2 regions of the Streptomyces sp. NPDC088350 genome follow, and region 1 is predicted to be linked to the other one. Evidence: riboswitches for the same ligand, from Rfam matches in the RefSeq annotation. Region 1 holds a riboswitch; the other holds the start of a gene.

What was found. Region 1 has a riboswitch for ZMP and ZTP ahead of ACIQBL_RS02010 (glycine hydroxymethyltransferase). Riboswitches for the same ligand answer to the same signal wherever they lie in the genome.
Region 2: linked by a shared signal. The riboswitch ahead of ACIQBL_RS10180 (bifunctional 5,10-methylenetetrahydrofolate dehydrogenase/5,10-methenyltetrahydrofolate cyclohydrolase) and the one ahead of ACIQBL_RS02010 (glycine hydroxymethyltransferase) in region 1 are both predicted to bind ZMP and ZTP.

What each region holds. Positions count from the first base shown of each region.
Region 1 covers NZ_JBIVNL010000001.1:430,670-440,496, reverse strand. The annotation lists gene trpS (tryptophan--tRNA ligase) at 1-679, opposite strand, end outside; gene ACIQBL_RS02010 (glycine hydroxymethyltransferase) at 842-2,296, opposite strand; ZMP/ZTP riboswitch at 2,328-2,417, opposite strand; gene ACIQBL_RS02005 (hypothetical protein) at 2,541-3,392, shown strand; gene ACIQBL_RS02000 (DUF3050 domain-containing protein) at 3,541-4,320, opposite strand; gene ACIQBL_RS01995 (hypothetical protein) at 4,567-5,118, shown strand; gene pabB (aminodeoxychorismate synthase component I) at 5,148-7,337, shown strand; gene ACIQBL_RS01985 (benzoate-CoA ligase family protein) at 7,334-8,857, shown strand; gene ACIQBL_RS01980 (class I adenylate-forming enzyme family protein) at 8,881-9,827, shown strand, end outside.
Region 2 covers NZ_JBIVNL010000003.1:61,125-70,951, reverse strand. The annotation lists gene ctaD (cytochrome c oxidase subunit I) at 1-726, opposite strand, end outside; gene ACIQBL_RS10190 (RNA polymerase sigma factor) at 832-1,353, shown strand; gene ACIQBL_RS10185 (CU044_5270 family protein) at 1,441-2,331, shown strand; gene ACIQBL_RS10180 (bifunctional 5,10-methylenetetrahydrofolate dehydrogenase/5,10-methenyltetrahydrofolate cyclohydrolase) at 2,332-3,180, opposite strand; ZMP/ZTP riboswitch at 3,202-3,286, opposite strand; gene ACIQBL_RS10175 (hypothetical protein) at 3,339-4,178, opposite strand; gene ACIQBL_RS10170 (MarR family winged helix-turn-helix transcriptional regulator) at 4,236-4,745, shown strand; gene ACIQBL_RS10165 (nuclear transport factor 2 family protein) at 4,821-5,186, opposite strand; gene ACIQBL_RS10160 (hypothetical protein) at 5,358-5,651, shown strand; gene ACIQBL_RS10155 (ABC transporter ATP-binding protein) at 5,720-7,474, opposite strand; gene ACIQBL_RS10150 (S-(hydroxymethyl)mycothiol dehydrogenase) at 7,638-8,726, shown strand; gene ACIQBL_RS10145 (MBL fold metallo-hydrolase) at 8,726-9,355, shown strand; gene ACIQBL_RS10140 (SDR family oxidoreductase) at 9,443-9,827, shown strand, end outside.

The sequences.
Region 1 (9,827 bases):
CGCTCCTGACCTTCTTCGCGGTCGCCTTCGGGTCGTCGAGCAGGTTGATGAGACCCTTCGGCGTCGACGCCGACTTGCTCATCTTGATCGACGGGTCCTGAAGGTCGTAGATCTTCGCCGTCTCCTTGAGGATGTACGGCTTCGGGATCGTGAAGGTCTCGCCGAAGCGGCTGTTGAAGCGCTCGGCGAGGTCGCGGGTCAGCTCGACGTGCTGGCGCTGGTCCTCGCCGACCGGCACCTCGTGCGCCTGGTACAGCAGGATGTCGGCGATCTGGAGGATCGGGTACGTGAAGAGGCCGACGGAGGCACGGTCGGCGCCCTGCTTGGCGGACTTGTCCTTGAACTGGGTCATGCGGGACGCCTCGCCGAAACCGGTCAGGCAGTTCATGATCCAGGCGAGCTGGGCGATCTCGGGGACATGGCTCTGCACGAAGAGCGTGCAGCGGTCCGGGTCCAGGCCTGCGGCCAGCAGTTGCGCTGTGGCGAGGCGGGTGTTGGCGCGCAGGTCCGCCGGGTCCTGCGGGACCGTGATCGCGTGCAGGTCCACGACCATGTAGAACGCGTCGTGGGACTCCTGGAGGGCTACCCACTGGCGGACGGCGCCGAGGTAGTTGCCGAGGTGGAACGAGCCTGCGGTGGGCTGGATTCCGGAGAGCACGCGGGGTCGGTCTGAGGCCATGCCCCCATTCTCGCAGAGGGGAAGGGGGTGGTTGGCCCGGTGGGTGGGGGGTGGTTTCGGAGCGTGGGGGACTGCGGGCCGGTGGGGGCCGGTCGCGCCCCGCGGCGGAGCCGCAAATGAATGCGGCCCCGCGCCCCTTGGTTGGCTGCCCTCATGGGGTGATCAGCCGAGGTCGATCTCCGGGTACAACGGGAAGCCTGCTACCAGGTCCGTTGCCCGCTGGGCGATCTCCTGCGACACCTTCTCGTCCAGGACGTGGCTCGCCTTGCTCGGGGCGCCCGACTTCGTCGTGCCCGGCTCGGTCGCCGTGAGGACTCGGTCGATCAAGGACGCGACCTCGTCCATCTCCGCCGTGCCCAGACCACGGGTGGTGAGGGCGGGGGTGCCGATGCGGATGCCGGAGGTGTACCAGGCGCCGTTCGGGTCGGCGGGGATGGCGTTGCGGTTGGTGACGATGCCGGAGTCCAGGAGGGCGGTCTCGGCCTGGCGGCCGGTGAGGCCGTAGGACGTCTCCACGTCGATCAGGTTGAGGTGGTTGTCGGTGCCGCCGGTGACGAGGGTGGCGCCACGGCGCATCAGGCCGTCGGCCAGCGCGCGGGAGTTGTCGACGATGCGCTGGGCGTAGTCCTGGAAGGAGGGCTGCCTGGCCTCGGCGAGGGCGACGGCCTTGGCGGCCATGACGTGCGGGAGCGGGCCGCCCAGCACCATCGGGCAGCCCCGGTCGACCTGGTCCTTGAGGGAGTCGTCGCACAGGACCATGCCGCCGCGCGGGCCGCGCAGGGACTTGTGCGTGGTCGTGGTGACGATCTGGGCGTGCGGGACCGGGTCGAAGTCGCCGGTCAGGACCTTGCCCGCGACCAGGCCGGCGAAGTGCGCCATGTCGACCATGAGGGTCGCCCCGACCTCGTCGGCGATCTCGCGCATCAGGCGGAAGTTCACCAGGCGGGGGTAGGCGGAGTAGCCGGCGACGATGATCAGCGGCTTGAAGTCGCGGGCCGACGCGCGCAGGGCGTCGTAGTCGATGAGGCCGGTCGCGGGGTCGGTGCCGTAGGAGCGCTGGTCGAACATCTTTCCGGAGATGTTCGGGCGGAAGCCGTGGGTGAGGTGGCCGCCGGCGTCCAGGGACATGCCGAGCATGCGCTGGTTGCCGAAGGCGTGGCGGAGTTCGGCCCAGTCGGCGTCGGAGAGGTCGTTGACCTGGCGGACGCCCGCCTTCGCGAGGGCGGGGACCTCGACGCGGTCGGCGAGGACCGACCAGAAGGCGACGAGGTTGGCGTCGATGCCGGAGTGCGGCTGGACGTAGGCGTGGCGGGCGCCGAAGAGTTCGCGGGCGTGCTCGGCGGCGAGGGACTCGACGGTGTCGACGTTGCGGCAGCCGGCGTAGAAGCGGCGGCCGACGGTGCCCTCGGCGTACTTGTCGCTGAACCAGTTGCCCATCGCGAGCAGCGTGGCCGGGGAGGCGTAGTTCTCGGAGGCGATCAGCTTGAGCATCTCGCGCTGGTCGGCGACTTCCTGGCCGATGGCGTCGGCGACGCGCGGCTCGACGGCGTGGATCACGTCGAGGGCGGCGCGGAAGGCGGTGGACTCGCGGGAGAGGGGCGCGGAATTGTCGGGCATGGGGACCTCCGGACGTGGCGTTCGGCGTTCACGGTACGGCCCAGGCGCACGGCACACATTGCAGCTCGGGCCGCTCCCCGATGGTCGGTCCCATCCCAGCGCGCCAGTCACGGCCCGCCGGTCAGCCTACCGGGCGGGTCGGACGGGGCGGCTCGTGCGTCCAGCATCTGGAGTTCGGTGAGAGTCCCCGCGCGGGGCTCCGTGGCGATCTCCCCTCCCCTAGAGTCCCTTTGTGCTCTTTGGAATGGTGTGCGCGCTCGGCGCGGCGGTCTGCTTCGGTACGGCGACGGTGCTTCAGGCGGTCGCCGCGCGGGCGGCCACGACGGGTGGGGGCGGGGACGCGGCGCTGTTGCTGCGGGCGCTGCGGCAGTGGCGGTATCTGGCGGGGCTCGGGCTGGACGGGCTGGGCTTCGTGTTCCAGATCGCGGCACTGCGGTCGCTTCCCATCTACGCGGTCGGCGCTGCCCTCGCGTCGAGCCTCGCGGTGACGGCGGTGGTGGCCGCGCGGCTGCTGGGGGTTCGGCTCAGCGGGACGGAGTGGGCGGCCGTCGGGGTGGTGTGCGCGGGGCTGGCGATGCTGGGGCTGGCGTCGGGCGCGGAAGGGGACCGGGTCGGGTCCACGGCTTTGAAGTGGGCGATGTTGGGGACGGCCGCGGTGGTGTTGCTGCTCGGGCTGGTGGGTGGGCGACTGCCGGAGCGGGGGCGGGCGTTGACGCTGGGGCTGGGGGCGGGGTTCGGGTTCGGGGTGGTCGAGGTGGCGGTGCGGTTGATCGACTCGCTCTCCCCCTCGACGCTGGTCAGCAATCCGGCGACGTACGCGCTGCTTGTTGGTGGGGGTGCGGCGTTTTTGTTGCTGACGACGGCCTTGCAGCGGGGGTCTGTGACGACGGCCACGGCGGGGTTGGTGATCGGGGAGACGATCGGGCCGGCGGCGGTGGGGGTGGTGTGGCTCGGGGACCGTACGCGGGGCGGGTTGGAGTGGCTGGCGGTGTTGGGGTTTGTGGTGGCGGTGGTGGGGGCGTTGGCGTTGGCGCGGTTCGGGGAGGCGCCGGCCTCCGGCGGTGGAGCGGGTGATGGTGCGGGTGAGTCGGGGTGACCGTCTCTGGGGGCTGCGCCCCCAGGCCCCCGCTTCGGCCCTGAAGGGGCCTCGTCCTCAAACGCCGGACAGGCTGGATGATGCCGGCCTGCGCCCGAGTCGTCAGCCCCTCTTCGCCACAGGCCGGAGCCCCGCCGCCCCCCTCTTCTCAGCCCATGGCCTCCACGATCCCGTCCCACAGGCGTGACCTCGCCTCCAGTGCCAGTGTCGCCGTCTCCACCGCCTCCTCCCAGCGGGCGTCGTCCGTGCCGCAGAGGTCGGCGACCATCTGCATGGCCATGGGGGTGTGTTCCTCGCCGTCGACCTCGATGTGGCGGGCGAGGTAGTCGCAGAACAGGGGGAAGCGGTCCGTGCCCTCCTTCTTGATCACCTGGTCGAACATGTCGGGGATGAGGTCCTCGCGGGAGAAGGCGAAGGCGGCGGCGCGGCAGTGCAGGGGGCGGTCCTCGATGATGCCGAAGGTGGTGCGGACGAACTCGGAGGCGGGGGTGGGGACTTGGGCGCCGCGCAGGGCCGCCGGCACACCGTGGCCCTCGGTCAGCAGGGCGAGGAACGCGTCGATCCGGGTGGTGTCGGCCCCGGCCTCGGTCATGCCGGCGCGGTACAGCTCGAAGTGACTCGTGAAACCGCCGTTGAGTTCGTCGCTCTCCTCGACCAGCACGATGTCGTTGATGAGCCGTCGGCTGACCTCCGAGCCGCGCGGTACCCAGGGGACGTCGACACAGGTGAGTTCGCGTTGCAGGGACTTCAGCAAGGACATGAAGTCCCATACCGCGAAGACATGGTGGGCCATGAACGTCGCCATGTTCTCGCGGCTGTCGATGCGCTGGTAAATCGGGTGCGCGGTCACTTCTTTGCGCGCGGATTCGATCACCGTACGAGCCCTGTCGATTCCCTCGTGCCGCATATCCCAGTCGTACCTGGACATGATTCTCCTTCGGTCGGGAGAGCGATCGTGCAGCCATTGAAGACCGGCCTGCAAGTGCTTCCGGGAATTCGGGGAAAGTTACCGCGAGTACGGTTCGACAGAGTGCGCGAAGGCGGGCAAAAGGCTGATAAAGGGGCACGATACGGGCAATCGCCGGTCAACCGAAAAAACTTCATTGAAGATTTGAACGTGCTGTGAAGGTTCTGCGTACCTGTCCGTGTGACCAGTAATCACGTCACCGTCACCATGGCCTTTCAAGTGGTGCCGGGCCGCGGGCCCGACTTCCAACCGTGGGCGTGGGCGATGTTGAACGCGAGTGCCCAGCAACCAGGCTTCCTGGGAGGCGGCGTACTCGTCGACGGAGAGGCGGAGTGGCATGTCGTCTATCGCTTCGCCAGTGAGGGAACCGTCCGGGCCTGGGAGGACTCCACCGCACGGGCCCAATGGGACGTACAGGCCGCGGACTTCGCCCGGCAGACCGGGCGCCGGAGCGTGCGGGGCTCCAAGGTGTGGTTCGACTCACAGACCGCCACGCCGAAGACCCCCACTCCGCCGGCGAAATGGAAACTGTGGTTCGTGAACATGAGCGCGGTGTTTCCGCCGGTGCTCCTGTTCAATCTGATCATTCTTCCTTATCTCGGCGGCCTCAATCCACTCGTCCGCACGTTTCTTTTGTGCCTGTGTGTGACGGCTCTCGTCACCTGGATTCTCATGCCGCGGCTCCAGCGTTTCCTCAAGAAATGGCTGTATCCGCCGCTCCAGGCATTCCGCGGACGACATAAAAGGCGGACCGCATAGGTCCGGAGCGAAGCAAGGGAGGTGGGCGGGTGAAGACCCTGCTCATCGACAATTACGACTCGTACACGTACAACCTGTTCCAGCTGATCGCCGAGGTCAACGGCGAGGAACCGGTGGTGATCCGTAATGACGCCCCGGGCGGGATCCCGGATCTCGCGGAATTCGACAATGTCGTGGTGTCGCCGGGGCCCGGGCATCCGGCCGAACCGCGCGACTTCGGCATCGCGTCCGCCCTGCTCGCCGAGTCCCCGCTCCCCGTGCTCGGCGTCTGCCTGGGCCACCAGGGCATCGCGCTCGGCGAGGGCGCCCGGGTGACGGCCGCGCCGCAGCCCCGGCACGGGCATCTCTCCAGAGTCCGGCACGACGGACACGGCCTGTTCCGCGGACTGCCGCAGGACTTCACCGCCGTCCGCTACCACTCGCTGGCCGTGCCCGAGCCGCTGCCGGACACCCTGGAGGCCACCGCCTGGGCCGAGGACGGTGTCCTGATGGCGCTGCGGCACCGCAGCCGGCCGCTGTGGGGCGTGCAGTTCCACCCGGAGTCCGTGCTGACCGAGTACGGCCACCGCATGCTCGTCAACTTCCGCAATCTCACGGCGGAACGGGCCGGCCGAGCCCGTACGAAGAACACCGCCGTCACCCCGGCCGCCGCGGCGATACCCCGTCCCCGGCGCGTGGCCCGTCCTGCCTACCGGCTGCACACCCGGCGCATCGCCGGCGCGGTCGACACGGAGGCCGCCTTCACCCGGATGTACGGGGCGTCGCGGCGGGCGTTCTGGCTGGACAGCGCCCTGGTCGAGGAGGGCCTGTCGCGGTTCTCGTTCTTCGGCGACGACAGCGGTCCGCTCGGGGAGTTCGTGCGCTACGACGTCGAGGCCGGCACCTGTGAGGTCGAGCGGTCGGGACGCCCGACGCGCAAGGTCACGGCGAGCGTCTTCGACTATCTGAGACGGCAGTTGGCGACCCGTCATGTCGACGCGGGAGACCTGCCCTTCGACTTCACCGGGGGGTACGTCGGCTACTTCGGCTACGAGACGAAGGCCGACTGCGGTTCGCCGAACCGGCACTCCTCCGACGTCCCGGACGCCTGCTGGCTGTTCGCGGACCGGCTGATCGCGGTGGACCATCTGAAGGGGTTCACCTACGCGGTCTGTCTCGCCGAGGACACCCCGCACGCCACCTGGGAGGCCGCCGACTGGCTGGAGAGCGCGCTGGCCCAGCTGAGCTGCGTCACCACCGAGGCCCAACGGCCGCCTGCGCCCGCCCCGGTCGGGCCCGATCTCGGCGCCGCCGAGCCGTGGCTGGTGCGGGACCGGGAGACGTATCTCGCGGACATCGAGTCCTGCCGGCGGGAGTTGCGGGCGGGCACCAGCTACGAGATCTGTCTGACGAACGCGGCCCGTTTACCCGCACCGCCGGACCCCTTCGCCTTCTACCGGGTGCTGCGCCGGACCAACCCGGCCCCGTACGCGGCCTTCCTGCGGCTGGGCGACGTCGACGTGGCCGGTTCGTCCCCGGAGCGGTTCCTGCGGATCACCCGTGACGGGATCGCCGAGGCGCGCCCCATCAAGGGCACCGCGCCACGCGGAAACGATCCGGCAGAGGACGCCCGGTTGCGGGAGGCGCTCGCCTCGGACGCCAAGACGCGGGCCGAGAACCTGATGATCGTCGATCTGCTCCGCAACGACCTGGGCCAGGTCTGCCGGACCGGGTCGGTGCGGGTGACCCGGCTCATGGCGACCGAGACGTACGCGACCGTGCATCAGCTGGTCTCCACCGTCGAGGGCCGGCTGCGGGAGGGCACGGACGCGGTGGAGTGCGTGCGGGCCTGTTTTCCCGGCGGCTCGATGACCGGGGCACCGAAGCTGCGCACGCTGGAGATCATCGACCGGCTGGAGACCGAGGCCCGCGGTGTGTACTCCGGTGCCCTCGGCTACCTGGGGTGCAGCGGCGGCGCGGATCTCAACATCGTCATCCGTACGGCCGTCCTCGCGGACGGGCTGATGCAGCTGGGCGCCGGGGGCGCGATCGTCCTCGACTCCGATCCGGTCGGCGAGTACGACGAGATGCTGCTGAAGACGGCGGCCCAGATGCGGGCCCTGCACCAGTACACCGGGGACCGGATCCGCGAGCAGCGGGAGCACACGGCGACCGGCGCCGCCCTCCGCGCGCAGCGCGTCCGGGGCGAGCACACCGCCACCGAGGAGCCCGTGCGATGACGACTCCGCAGACGGTGCTCACGCCGTCCGACGCCGCCGCCCCCGGCAATCTCGCCGCCCAGCTCGCCGGGCTGGCCGAGCGGCGCGGGTGGTCCGGGCGGGCCGCCTTCCACCAGGGGCACCGGACCTGGACCCACGGCGAGGTGCACGCGCTCGCGGCCCGCGCCGCCACCGTGCTCGCCGGTCACGGGGTACGGCCCGGCGACCGGGTGGTGCTGGCGCTGCCCGACGGCATCGCCTGGGTGACGGCGTTCCTCGCGACCGCGCGGCTCGGGGCCGTCGCGGTGCTGGTCAATCCCGAACTCCCGGCGGCCGACCACGCGTTCATGGCCGCGGACACCGAGGCCGTGCTGTGTGTCACGGGACCCGGCCTGGAGGAACGTTTCACCGATCGGCCCCGCCTCGGCGCCGACCAGCTGCTCGCCCTCACCGCCGGCGCCGGACCGACCCTGGCCCACCCGGTCGACGGGCACGCGCCGCTGTACGTCCAGTACACCTCCGGCACCACGGGCCGTCCCAAGGGTGCCGTGCACACGCACGGCGACCCGAAGGCGTACCACGACCTCATCGGGCGGCGGCTGCTGCGGATCACCGGGGACGACGTCACCCTGTCGGTGTCCAAGCTGTACTTCGCCTACGGCTTCGGCAACGCCCTCGTCTTCCCGCTCTTCTCCGGCTCCTCCGCCGTCCTCGTGGACCGGCGGCCGACCCCGGCCGCCGTGGACGAGCTGGTGGCCCGGCACCGGGTGACGCTGCTCTACTCCGTGCCGTCCGCGTACGCCGCGCTGGTCGCCGACCGGGGCAGCGGGCACCGGACCTGCTTCGCCTCGGTACGGGCCGCGGTGTCTGCCGGCGAGGGACTGCCCGAACAACTGGGCCGGCAGATAACCGAGTTGCTCGGCGCGCCGGTGCTGGAGCAGATCGGTTCCACCGAGGCCGGTCACGCGTTCTGCGCCAACGGCTTCGGGCACAACCACCCGGGTACCGTCGGCCGCCCGGTGCCCGGCTTCGAGGTGGAGCTGCGCGACCGCGCGGGCCGCCCGGTGCCGGACGGCACCGAGGGTGAGCTGTGGGTACGCGGCCCGACCGTGACCCCGGGCTATCTGAACCGGCCCGAGGAGAGCGAACGCACCCTGGTCGGCGGCTGGTTGGCCACCCACGACCGGGCGGTCCGCGAGCCGGACGGCGCCTTCCGGCATCTGGGCCGCGCCGACGACATGGAGATGGTCGGCGGCATCACCGTCTCTCCGCTGGAGGTGGAGGCCGTACTGCGGACCCACCCGGCGGTGAAGGAGGTCGCGGTCGCGGCCGTCACCGACGGGACCGGCGCGAGCAGGCTGCGCGCCTTCGTCGTCCCCGTCACCCGGGCCCCGGAAGGCCTCCAGGACGACCTGCTGCGGCTGGCCCGCGAGCGGCTGGCCGCCTTCAAGGTGCCCCGGAGCGTGAGCCTCGTCCCGTCCCTCCCCCGCACCCCCACCGGCAAACTCCGCCGCCACCTGGTCCGCAGGGGCGCCTGGTGACCACGACAGAAAGGAACGGCCAGATGCGAGAGCAGCACCTCCCGCTCACCGATCGCGGGTTCTACCTGGGCCCGCTCTTCCGGCGGGCGGCGGAGCGCCACGGAGCCGTCCACGTCACCCTGGACCGGCCGCTGGACACCCATCCCGACCTCGGCGTCGACCTCACCTACGCGGCTCTCGCCGACGTCGTGGAGGAGCTGTCCGGCCGGCTGTGGCAGGCGGGGGTACGGCCCTCGGAGCGGGTGGTCGTGCACAAGACGGACAACGTCGACATCGTCCTGCTGACCTGCGCGATCTCCCGCATCGGCGCGGTACCGGCGCTGCTCTCCCCCGCGCTGGCCGGACCGGTCGTCGCGGAACTGGTGGGCCGGCTGCGCCGACCGTGGCTGGTCACCGACCGGGCCAAACTGGACGGTCCGCTCAAGGAGTCGGACCTCCCGGTGCGGGCGGTCCTGTCGGTGGACGAGGCGCCCGGGGCCGAACCCCTCACGAAGTACGCCGGTGCCGAACGTCCCGCCGCCGTGCGCCTGCACCCGCGCGAGCCCGCCCTGATCACGCACAGTTCGGGCACCACCGGCCTGCCCAAGCTCGCCGTGCACTGCCCGAACACCATGTGGAACCGGCTCATCCCGCAGCAGGCGATGGGCTGGCCCACGCGCGGCGAGACGGCGGCCCTGCACATGTCGTTCGTGCACTCGCGCTTCTACCACCTGCTCGGCGTCCTGCTGCGCTTCGGCAGCCCGCTGGTCCTGATCACCGACCCCGACCCGGCGGCGGTGGCACCGCTGCTGGTCCGGCACCGGCCCGGCATCGTCGAGACCCACCCCAACACCTTCGTCCTGTGGGAGGAGTTGGCCGACGCGCCCGGCGCACCGCTGTCGCGGGTGCGGTCGTACGGCTCGACGTTCGACGCGATCCACCCGCGCACGGTACGACGGCTGCTCGATGCCTCCACCCGGCGTGCGCCCTG
Region 2 (9,827 bases), on a different contig from region 1:
ATGGCCGAAGAACCAGAAGAGGTGTTGCCACAGCAACGCCCCGCCGTTCGCGGCATCGAAGACATGTGCCCCGAATTTTCGGTCCGCCTCCAGCGCGAACAGCGCGGCGGCGAGGACCGGGAAGGCCAGCAGGACCAGGACGGCGGTCAGCAGGACGTTCCACACGAAGATCGGCATGCGGAACATCGTCATGCCCGGTGCGCGCATGCAGATGATCGTGGTGATGAAGTTGACCGCGCCGAGGATCGTGCCGAAGCCGGAGAAGGCCAGACCCATGATCCACATGTCGGCGCCGATGCCCGGCGAGCGGACCGCGTCCGACAGCGGGGAGTAGGCGAACCAGCCGAAGTCGGCCGCGCCCTGCGGGGTGAGGAAGCCGCCCACCGCGATGGTCGAGCCGAACAGGTAGAGCCAGTAGGCGAACATGTTGAGGCGTGGGAAGGCGACGTCCGGGGCGCCGATCTGCAGGGGCATGATCCAGTTGGCGAAACCGGCGAACAGCGGCGTCGCGAACATCAGCAGCATGATCGTGCCGTGCATCGTGAACGCCTGGTTGAACTGCTCGTTCGACATGATCTGCAGACCGGGTCTGGCGAGTTCGGCGCGCATCAGCAGCGCCATGACGCCGCCGATCAGGAAGAACGCGAACGACGTGACCAGATACAGCGTGCCGATCGTCTTGTGGTCGGTGGTCGTCAGCCACTTGATGCTCTTGAGGTCTCTCACGCCCCGCCTGTGTCCACGCCCCGCCCGCACGTCACACTCGACGGGCGCGACGAGAATCACGAAACCGGGTGTGACGATCGCCCGGGTGCCGGACACGAACGGGACATGAGCAACGACGAGAACTTCGCCGCTGCCTATCGCGAGCACTACTGGGCGGTCAGCCGCTACGTTGCACGGCGACTGGACGGGCGGAACAACGAGGTCGAGGAAGTGGTGGCGGAGGTCTTCACCGTCGCCTGGCGCCGCCGCGCGGATCTGCCGCCGGCCCCGCTGCCCTGGCTGTACGGGGTCGCCCGCAACTGCCTGTCCAACGCGGTACGGGGGTATGGGCGCCGGCGGAGGCTCGTCGAGCGGGTGGGCAATGACGAGAGTGCGCATGGGCGGCAGGTCGCGGCGGGGCCGGATGAGGAGGCGCCCGGTTCCTGGGTGCACGAAGCGCTCGCGCGGTTGTCTTCGGCCGATCAGGAGGTGCTGCGGCTGACTGCGTGGGAGGAGCTGGGGGTGGAGGAGGTTGCCGTTGTTCTCGGGTGCGGGACGCGTGCCGCGGCTATGCGGTTGCATCGGGCGCGGCGGAGGTTGAGAGCGGAGATCGATCGGCTCGTGGTGTTTGGAGGTGCGGGCCGTTGATTGAGTATTCCGCGGCGCCGTCGTGGCTGGTCGCGCAGTTCCCCGCGCCCCTATGGGGCGCTACAGGTGGACCGGAGGATCGACGCAATGGTCGATGAACTTGAACTACTGCGTGGCGCCAACCCGTTCACGGCCGACGGCCCCCTCTACAGTGACGGGCCCCTGGACCACCACGCCTCGCGTCGGCTCAACCGGCTGCTGCACGAACGGCGTCGCCGACTGCTCTGGAGTCTCACGGCGGGAGTCGCCGTCGTGGCGACCGCGTTCACGCTGCTGCTCGGCGGACCCAGCAGCACTCCTGCCGTGGCAGCACCCCGCCCCCTGGTCGTGCAGGCGAACTCCACGCCCGTGTCGCTGAACCAGCTCGCCGCTCTCGCCGCGGCGGTCGCCGTCGACGGAACTCCCGCCCTGCGCAGGGGTACGCACGTGCAGTCCTGGAGTCTCGGCATGTCCGACGACAAACCGCCGATCACCATCCCCGAGGAACGCATCGTGCGCTGGAACGCGGACGACAGTCACACCGAACGTGTCGTCGAGGACGGGCATGTCCTCAAGGAGACGACGTATCCGCCGAGTTGGAGCGATGTCCCGCCCGACGCCCGGCCCCCGCACGACGTGGCGGCACTGCGGGCGTACCTCCAGGAGACGGCGTACAGCAAGACGCCGTTGACCACCCCTGAACTCCTCGGCGCAGTGGAGGAGTTGCTGGACCACTGGACGCTCGGGGCGCGTGAGTCGGCCGCGTTGGCGCGGGTGCTCGCCGGGGCGGACGGGCTGCGGCCCGTGGGAGAGGTGACCGATCGGCTCGGGCGGCGGGGGCTGGCCTATGTGTACCGGCAGTCGGGCAGCCGTCTGATGCTGATCATGGACCCGGCCACCGGCGCCGTACTCGGACTGGAGAGCACCTTCACGAAGGACCAGCCCGAGTACGGGGTCAAGGCGGGGGACGTCATGGACTACAGCGCGTGGACGCGGTGATCACACCCCGAGCTGCCGGGCGGCGGCGGTCACCGTCTGTTCGAGGAGCGTGGCGATCGTCATCGGGCCGACGCCGCCCGGCACCGGCGTGATCAGCGAGGCGCGTTCGGCGGCGGAGTCGAAGTCGACGTCGCCGACGTTGCCCGCGTTGTAGCCCGCGTCGATGACGACCGCGCCCGGCTTGATGTCCTCGCCGCGGATCAGCCGGGGGCGGCCCACGGCGGCGACCACGATGTCCGCCTCGCGGACCACCGCCGACAGGTCCCGGGTGCGCGAGTGGCAGTAGGTCACCGTGGCGTCGCGGGCCAGGAGGAGCAGGCCGGCCGGCTTGCCGAGGATCGCGCTGCGGCCCACGACGACGGCACGCTTACCGGACGGGTCGACGTCGTACTCGTCGAGCAGCCGCATGATGCCGCCGGGCGTGCAGGACACGAAGCCCGGCAGGCCGAAGCTCATCGTCGCGAACGACGCGAACGTGACGCCGTCCACGTCCTTCTCCGCCGCGATCGCCTCGAACGCGGCCCGCTCGTCGATGTGTTCGCCCATCGGGTGCTGGAGCAGGATGCCGTGCACGGTGGGGTCGGTGGAGAGCGCGGTGAGGGTGGCGACCAGTTCGGCGGTGGTCGTGGTCGAGGGCAGTTCCACGTGCCGGGACTCGATACCGGCCTTGCGGCTGCGGTTCTGCTTCATCCGGACGTAGGTGACGGAGGCCGGGTCCGCGCCGACCAGGACCGTCGCCAGACAGGGCGCCGTACCGGTGCGCTGCTTGAGGTCGGCGGCCTTCTTCGCGGTGTCCTCGACGATCCGCCGGGCGAGCGCCGTGCCGTCCATGAGTCGTGCCTGGGACATGATCCACTCCTGAGCTGGTTGACCAATCGCCCAGGCGCACGGCATCGACTCCGCGTGGGCCGCTCCACGGTGGTGCTCCACCTCAGCGCCAGTCACGACCCGCGGACAGCCTAACCGAGGGCTCCAGGACGGGGCCCAGGACCGGTCTCCCACGGCCGTCAGGACCCGCTCTCCGCCGGCGGTGCCGTCGGGTCGACGCCGGCCAGGAATCCGCGGGCCTGTGTCGCTAGGCGGACGGCACCGATGGCTTCCGCCCAGCGGGCGACCTCTGTCGCCAGCGCCCTTGCCCCGGCCTCGTCACCGGAGTCCCGGGCCAGCACCGCCAGCAGCAACTGCTGGGAGAGCGTGCCGGGGACCGTGCCCGCCCCGGCACCCAGCGTGGCCGCCCGGCGCCAGCGGTCCAGGGCGCGGGCGTGGTCACCGGCGTCGTGGTCGTGGTCGCCGAGGTGGCGCAGGGCCTCGCGGGCCAGCAACGGGTCGTCGCCCGACTCGGCGGCGCGCAGCGCGGACGCGTAGTGGGGCGGTGCGCCCGCCAGGTCGGCGAAGTGGTTGTCCGTGATCAGACCGAGGTACATCTCCGCCCAGCCCCGGCGTCCCTCGTCCGGGGCGGCGTCGCGCAGTGCCTCGGCCTCGCGGAGCAGGGATGCGAGGCCCTCCGGGTCCTTGCCGGCGGGGCCCAGCCGGAGCTCGCCGTCGACGACGAGCAGCACGCGGTAGGTGTTCCGCAGCCGCGCGAAGTCCACGTCCCAGTCGCCGCCCGGGAACTCCTTCTCGGCCGCTTCGATGCGCGCCGCCGAGGTGTCCGTACCGGCGAACCAGTCCTGTTCCAGGGCCACTTGGGCGGCGGCACGGGCGATCCGCGCCCGGGAGTCGGGATCGTCGGCGATGCAGGTGTCCAGAAGGCGGGAGGCGCGCTTCCATCGCCCCGTCACGCTCAACTCGTGGGCGGTGGCGATGAGTTCCTCGACGGGGATGACCGCGTTCGCTGTGAATGTCATGACGGGGAAGGTAGTTAGGCGAAAAACTATCCACAAGAAAACTACTGCGGGAGGCAGATGGTGGAGGAGAACTCGGCGGGCGACTCGGTCGACCGGCATGTGGCGGTCTGGGCGAAGGAACTCGCCTGGATGGACCCGGTGAAGGAGGCGATCTTCTTCCGGCTGGCGATCCTGGCCCGGCACGCCGGTCGGACGCGGCGCGACGCGCTCGATTCCGATGGGCTCAAGCACTGGCAGTACAAGGTGCTGCTCATGCTGCGCAGGCTCGGGCCGCCGTACGAGACGAGTCCCTCGCGGCTCGCCGAAATGCTGGGGCTGACCCGTGGCGCGCTGTCCGCGCGGCTCGCGGCCGTCGAGGAGGCGGGGCTCATCGTCCGTACGCACGAGACGGGGGACCGGCGGCGGGTGCGGGTGCGGCTCACCGACGCCGGGCACGCCGTGTTCGAGCAGCATGCGGCGGCGGAGGAAGCGGGCGAGCTCGTGCTGCTCGCAGCACTGACCCCAGCAGAGCGGCGGACGCTCGCAGACCTGCTGCGGAAACTGGTGCTCTCCGTCGAGTCCCCGTAACGCCTCCGGGTGCTGTGCTGGCCGAGAAGGTCCAGGTCAGACGGGTGGTGATCCGGACCTTCGGCATCATCCTCGCTATCCGTCCCATGCCTGGATCATCGTCTGCCGGGCGATCTTGCCGTCGTTCAGCACCAGCATCGACTCGGCGAGGACCCGGGTCCCGTCCGCGTACTGACAGGACTCGCTGTAGGCGACCCGGTCCCCCTGCACGACGCACTCCTCCAGCTTGTGCGTCATGTCGCGGCTGTAGACGTCGGCGAGCATCGCGCCGATCTCGTCCCGGCCGTGCAGGACCTTGGGGTGACTGGGCTGGGTCTGGTGGTCGACGACGTGGATCTCGGCGTCGTCCGCGTAGAGCGACAGAAGTGTCGCCGCTGTGTGATCTTCGATGCCCCGGCGCAGGGCTTCGGTGTCGAAGCCGGGGCGTGCCGCGGTGCCCATGGTGACCTCCTCAGAGAGGCGCGACCCGAACAGGAGCGAGCCGTGACGGGCCTCTCCTACGAGACTCCTCCGCCAGGCCGGGGTCGGCAAACGCAGGGGCACTTTGAGCCTGACGGGTGAGCGGTGCCCGGCGCCCGTGTCCGCGCGGGGACCGTCCGCGTTGCTGAAAGCATGATCTCAACACGACGTATTGTCGCCGCCGTTGGTCTCGCCGTCGGGGTCACCGGCCTCGTCGCGCCGATGGCGAACGCCGCCGACGCGCCCGCCATCAAGGACGGCAAGGTCAGCCCGGTCGCCCTGCTGGACTCGCTCGCGGTGAGCGAGATCCCCGCCGAGCACCAGGCGCAGATCCCGAAGGTCGCCGACCAGATGAAGGCGCTGAACCACCTGAACGACCTCCAGCAGCTGCACCAGGTCACCGACATGGCCGCGCCGGTCACGGGACTCCTTCCCGCCGTCGAGTAGCGAGACCGTGCAGCGCGCGGACCCTGAGGGCCGTCCGGAAACGGGCGGCCCTCAGCCGTTCCGGAGGATCAGCCCGCCGTCGCCAGGAACTGCGTGGCCGCCAGCTCCGCGTACAGCGGGTCCGCGCTCACCAGCTCCCGGTGCGTCCCCACCGCCCGGACGCGGCCCGCGTCCATGACGACGATCCGGTCGGCCATCGTCACCGTGGACAGCCGGTGCGCGACGACCAGGACCGTCGTCGTACGGGCCACATCGGCGACGGTGTCGCGCAGGGCCGCCTCGTTGACCGCGTCCAGCTGCGAGGTCGCCTCGTCGAGGAGCAGCAGCCGGGGGTGGCGCAGCAGGGCGCGGGCGATGGCGACGCGCTGGCGCTCGCCGCCCGAGAGGCGGGTGCCGCGGTGGCCGACCAGGGTGTCGACGCCCTTGGGCAGCCGGGCGACCAGGCCGTCGAGGCGGGTCGTCTTCAGGACGCGGGTCACCGCGTCGTCGTCCGCGTCCGGGTTGCCGAGCAGCAGGTTGTCGCGCAGGGAGCCCGAGAGGACCGGGGCGTCCTGCTCCACATAGCCGATGGCTGACCGGAGTTGGGGCAGCTCCCAGTCCGCGAGATCCCGGCCGTCGACGGTGATGGCGCCGGACTCGGGGTCGTAGAAGCGCTCGATGAGGGAGAACACGGTGGTCTTGCCCGCGCCGGACGGGCCGACGAACGCGGTCATGCCCTGGGCCGGTACCTCGAAGGTGACGCCGTGGTGGACGTAGGGCAGGTCGTCGGCGTAGCGGAAGCGGACGTCGTCGAAGGAGAGGGCGGCGGGCCGGGCGCCGGGGGAGGGCAACGGGGCTGCCAGGGACGGGGGTTCGGCGGGAAGTCGCAGCGCCTCCTGGATGCGGGAGAGGGCCGCGGCGCCCGTCTGGTACTGCGTGATCGCGCCGACGACCTGCTGGATCGGCTGCATCAGGTAGAAGACGTAGAGCAGGAAGGCGACCAGTGTGCCGACGTCGATCGCGCCCGTCGCGACCCGTGCGCCGCCCACCGCGAGGACGGTGATGAACGCGATCTGCATCGACAGTCCGGCCGTATTGCCCGCCGCCGCCGTCCACTTGGCGGCGCGCACGCTCTGCCGCCACGACTCCTCGGCCGCCGCGTGCAGGGTGCGTTCCTCGCGCGCCTCGGCGCCGGACGCCTTCACCGTGCGCAGCGCGCCGAGGATCCGCTCCAGGGAGGCGCCCATCACGCCGACCGCGTCCTGTGCCTGCCTGCTGGCCCGGTTGATACGGGGCACGATCACGCTGAGTACAGTGCCCGCGCCCACGATCACGGCGAGGGTGACGCCCAGCAGAACAGGGTCAACAAGGCCCATCATGACGACAGTTGCGACGAGCGTGAGCCCTCCGGTGCCGAGGCCGACCAGTGAGTCGGTGGTGACCTCGCGCAGGAGCGTGGTGTCGGAGGTGATGCGGGCCATCAGGTCGCCGGGCTCACTGCGGTCCACGGCGGTGATCCGCAACCGCAGCAGATACGACGACAGGGCGCGCCGCGCACCGAGCACCACGGACTCGGCGGTCCGCCGCAGCACATACGAACCCAGCGCCCCCAGCGCCGCGTTGGCGACCACCAGCGCCGACATCGCCACCAGCGCGCCGGTGATGGTCCGGTCGTGCGACAGGTCGTCGATGAGACCCCGCGCCACCAGCGGCAGCAGCAGCCCGGTACCCCCGGTGACCAGCGAGAGCACCGCGCCCGCCAACAGGGCCCGGCGATGCGGCCGTACGTAGTCGAGGAGCAGCCGCCAGGCCGGCGGACCACTCCGAGTCGCTGCGATGCCCACGGTGCTCCTCGGAAGTCGTTCGAAGCATTCAGGCTACGTCGGTCACGACCCTCGGTGGCCAGGACGGTGGCGGTGACGGCCATGGTGGTCCGCGTGGCCGTTACTGATCAGTCACGCGTAGGGTCGGAGGCAGGGACAACGGCTGACGAAAGGGTTCAGGACCATGGCGCAGGAAGTGCGGGGTGTGATCGCTCCGGGGAAGGACGAGCCGGTCCGGGTGGAGACGATCGTCGTGCCCGATCCCGGTCCCGGTGAGGCCGTGGTGCAGGTGCGGGCGTGCGGGGTGTGTCATACCGATCTGCACTACAAACAGGGCGGGATCAGTGACGACTTCCCCTTCCTGCTCGGGCATGAGGCCGCGGGTGTCGTGGAGTCGGTCGGCGAGGGTGTCACCGATGTGGTCCCCGGGGATTTCGTGGTCCTCAACTGGCGTGCGGTGTGCGGGAATTGCCGGGCGTGTCTGCGCGGGCGTCCGCAGTACTGCTTCAACACCCACAACGCCGAACAGAAGATGACCCTCGCCTCGACCGGCCAGGAACTCTCCCCGGCTCTGGGTATCGGGGCGTTCGCGGAGAAGACGCTGGTGGCGGCGGGGCAGTGCACGAAGGTCGACCCGTCGGTCTCCCCGGCGGTCGCCGGACTATTGGGCTGCGGGGTGATGGCCGGGATCGGTGCGGCGATCAACACGGGCAACGTGGGGCGCGGGGACAGTGTCGCGGTGATCGGGTGCGGCGGGGTGGGTGACGCGGCGATCGCGGGGGCGCGGCTGGCGGGGGCGGCGCGGATCATCGCCGTGGACATCGACGAGCGCAAGCTGGAGACGGCGCGGGCGATGGGCGCCACGCACACCGTCAACTCCACGACGTCCGATCCGGTGGAGGCGGTCCGGGAGCTGACCGGTGGTTTCGGCGCGGATGTGGTCATCGAGGCGGTCGGCCGTCCCGAGACCTACAAGCAGGCCTTCTACGCACGGGATCTGGCGGGCACGGTCGTCCTGGTGGGTGTGCCGACGCCGGAGATGAAGCTGGAGCTCCCGCTGCTGGACGTGTTCGGGCGTGGCGGGGCGCTGAAGTCGTCGTGGTACGGGGACTGTCTGCCCTCGCGGGACTTCCCGATGCTGATCGACCTGCACCAGCAGGGGCGTCTGGATCTGGGGGCGTTCGTGACGGAGACGGTCCGGCTCGACGAGGTGGAGAAGGCGTTCGAGCGGATGCACGGCGGGGACGTGCTGCGTTCGGTGGTGGTGTTCTGATGGGCGCGCGGATCGAACACCTCGTCACGTCGGGCCAGTTCAGCCTCGACGGCGGTACCTGGGACGTCGACAACAATGTGTGGATCGTCGGCGACGACCACGAGGTGATCGTCATCGACGCCGCCCACGACGCCGACGCCATCGCGGAGGCGGTCGGCGACCGCAGGCTGACCGCGATCATCTGCACCCACGCCCACAACGACCACATCGACGCCGCACCCGAACTCGCCGACCGCACCGGCGCCACCATCTGGCTGCACCCCGACGACCTGCCGCTGTGGAAGCAGACCCACCCCGACCGGGACCCCGACGCGCATCTCGCCGACGGCCAGGTGATCGAGGCCGCGGGCGCCGACCTGAAGGTCCTGCACACGCCCGGGCACGCGCCCGGCGCGGTGTGCCTGTACGACCCCGGGCTCGGCACGGTGTTCACCGGTGACACCCTGTTCCACGGCGGGCCGGGGGCCACGGGGCGGTCGTACTCCCACTTCCCGACGATCATCGACTCGATCCGCGACCGCCTGCTGACCCTGCCGCCCGAGACGAAGGTCCTCACCGGACACGGCGACTCGACGACGGTCGGCGCGGAGGCCGCACACCTGGAGGAATGGATCGCGCGGGGCCACTGAGGTCTCGGACGGAAACCCGACACAAGGTGTCCGGCTTCTCGCGCACGATCGACAGGACACACGTCGGACGAGCACGGGAGGCCGGACATGCCGGGCCCACTGGAAGGCAAGGTCGCGCTGGTCGCGGGGGCGACGCGCGGAGCGGGACGCGGGATCGCCGTGGAACTGGGCGCGGCCGGCGCCACCGTCTACGTGACCGGCCGCACCACCCGCGCCCGGCGCTCGGAGTACGACCGGCCCGAGACCGTCGAGGACACCGCCGACCTCGTCACCGCGGCCGGCGGCCAGGGCATCGCCGTACCCACGGACCACCTGGAGCCCACGGCCGTACGGGCCCTCGTCGACCGGATCGACGACGAGCAGGGCCGCCTCGACGTCCTGGTCAACGACATCTGGGGCGGCGAGCACCTCTTCGCCTGGGACACCCCCGTCTGGGAACACGACCTCGACAACGGGCTCCGCCTCCTCCGGC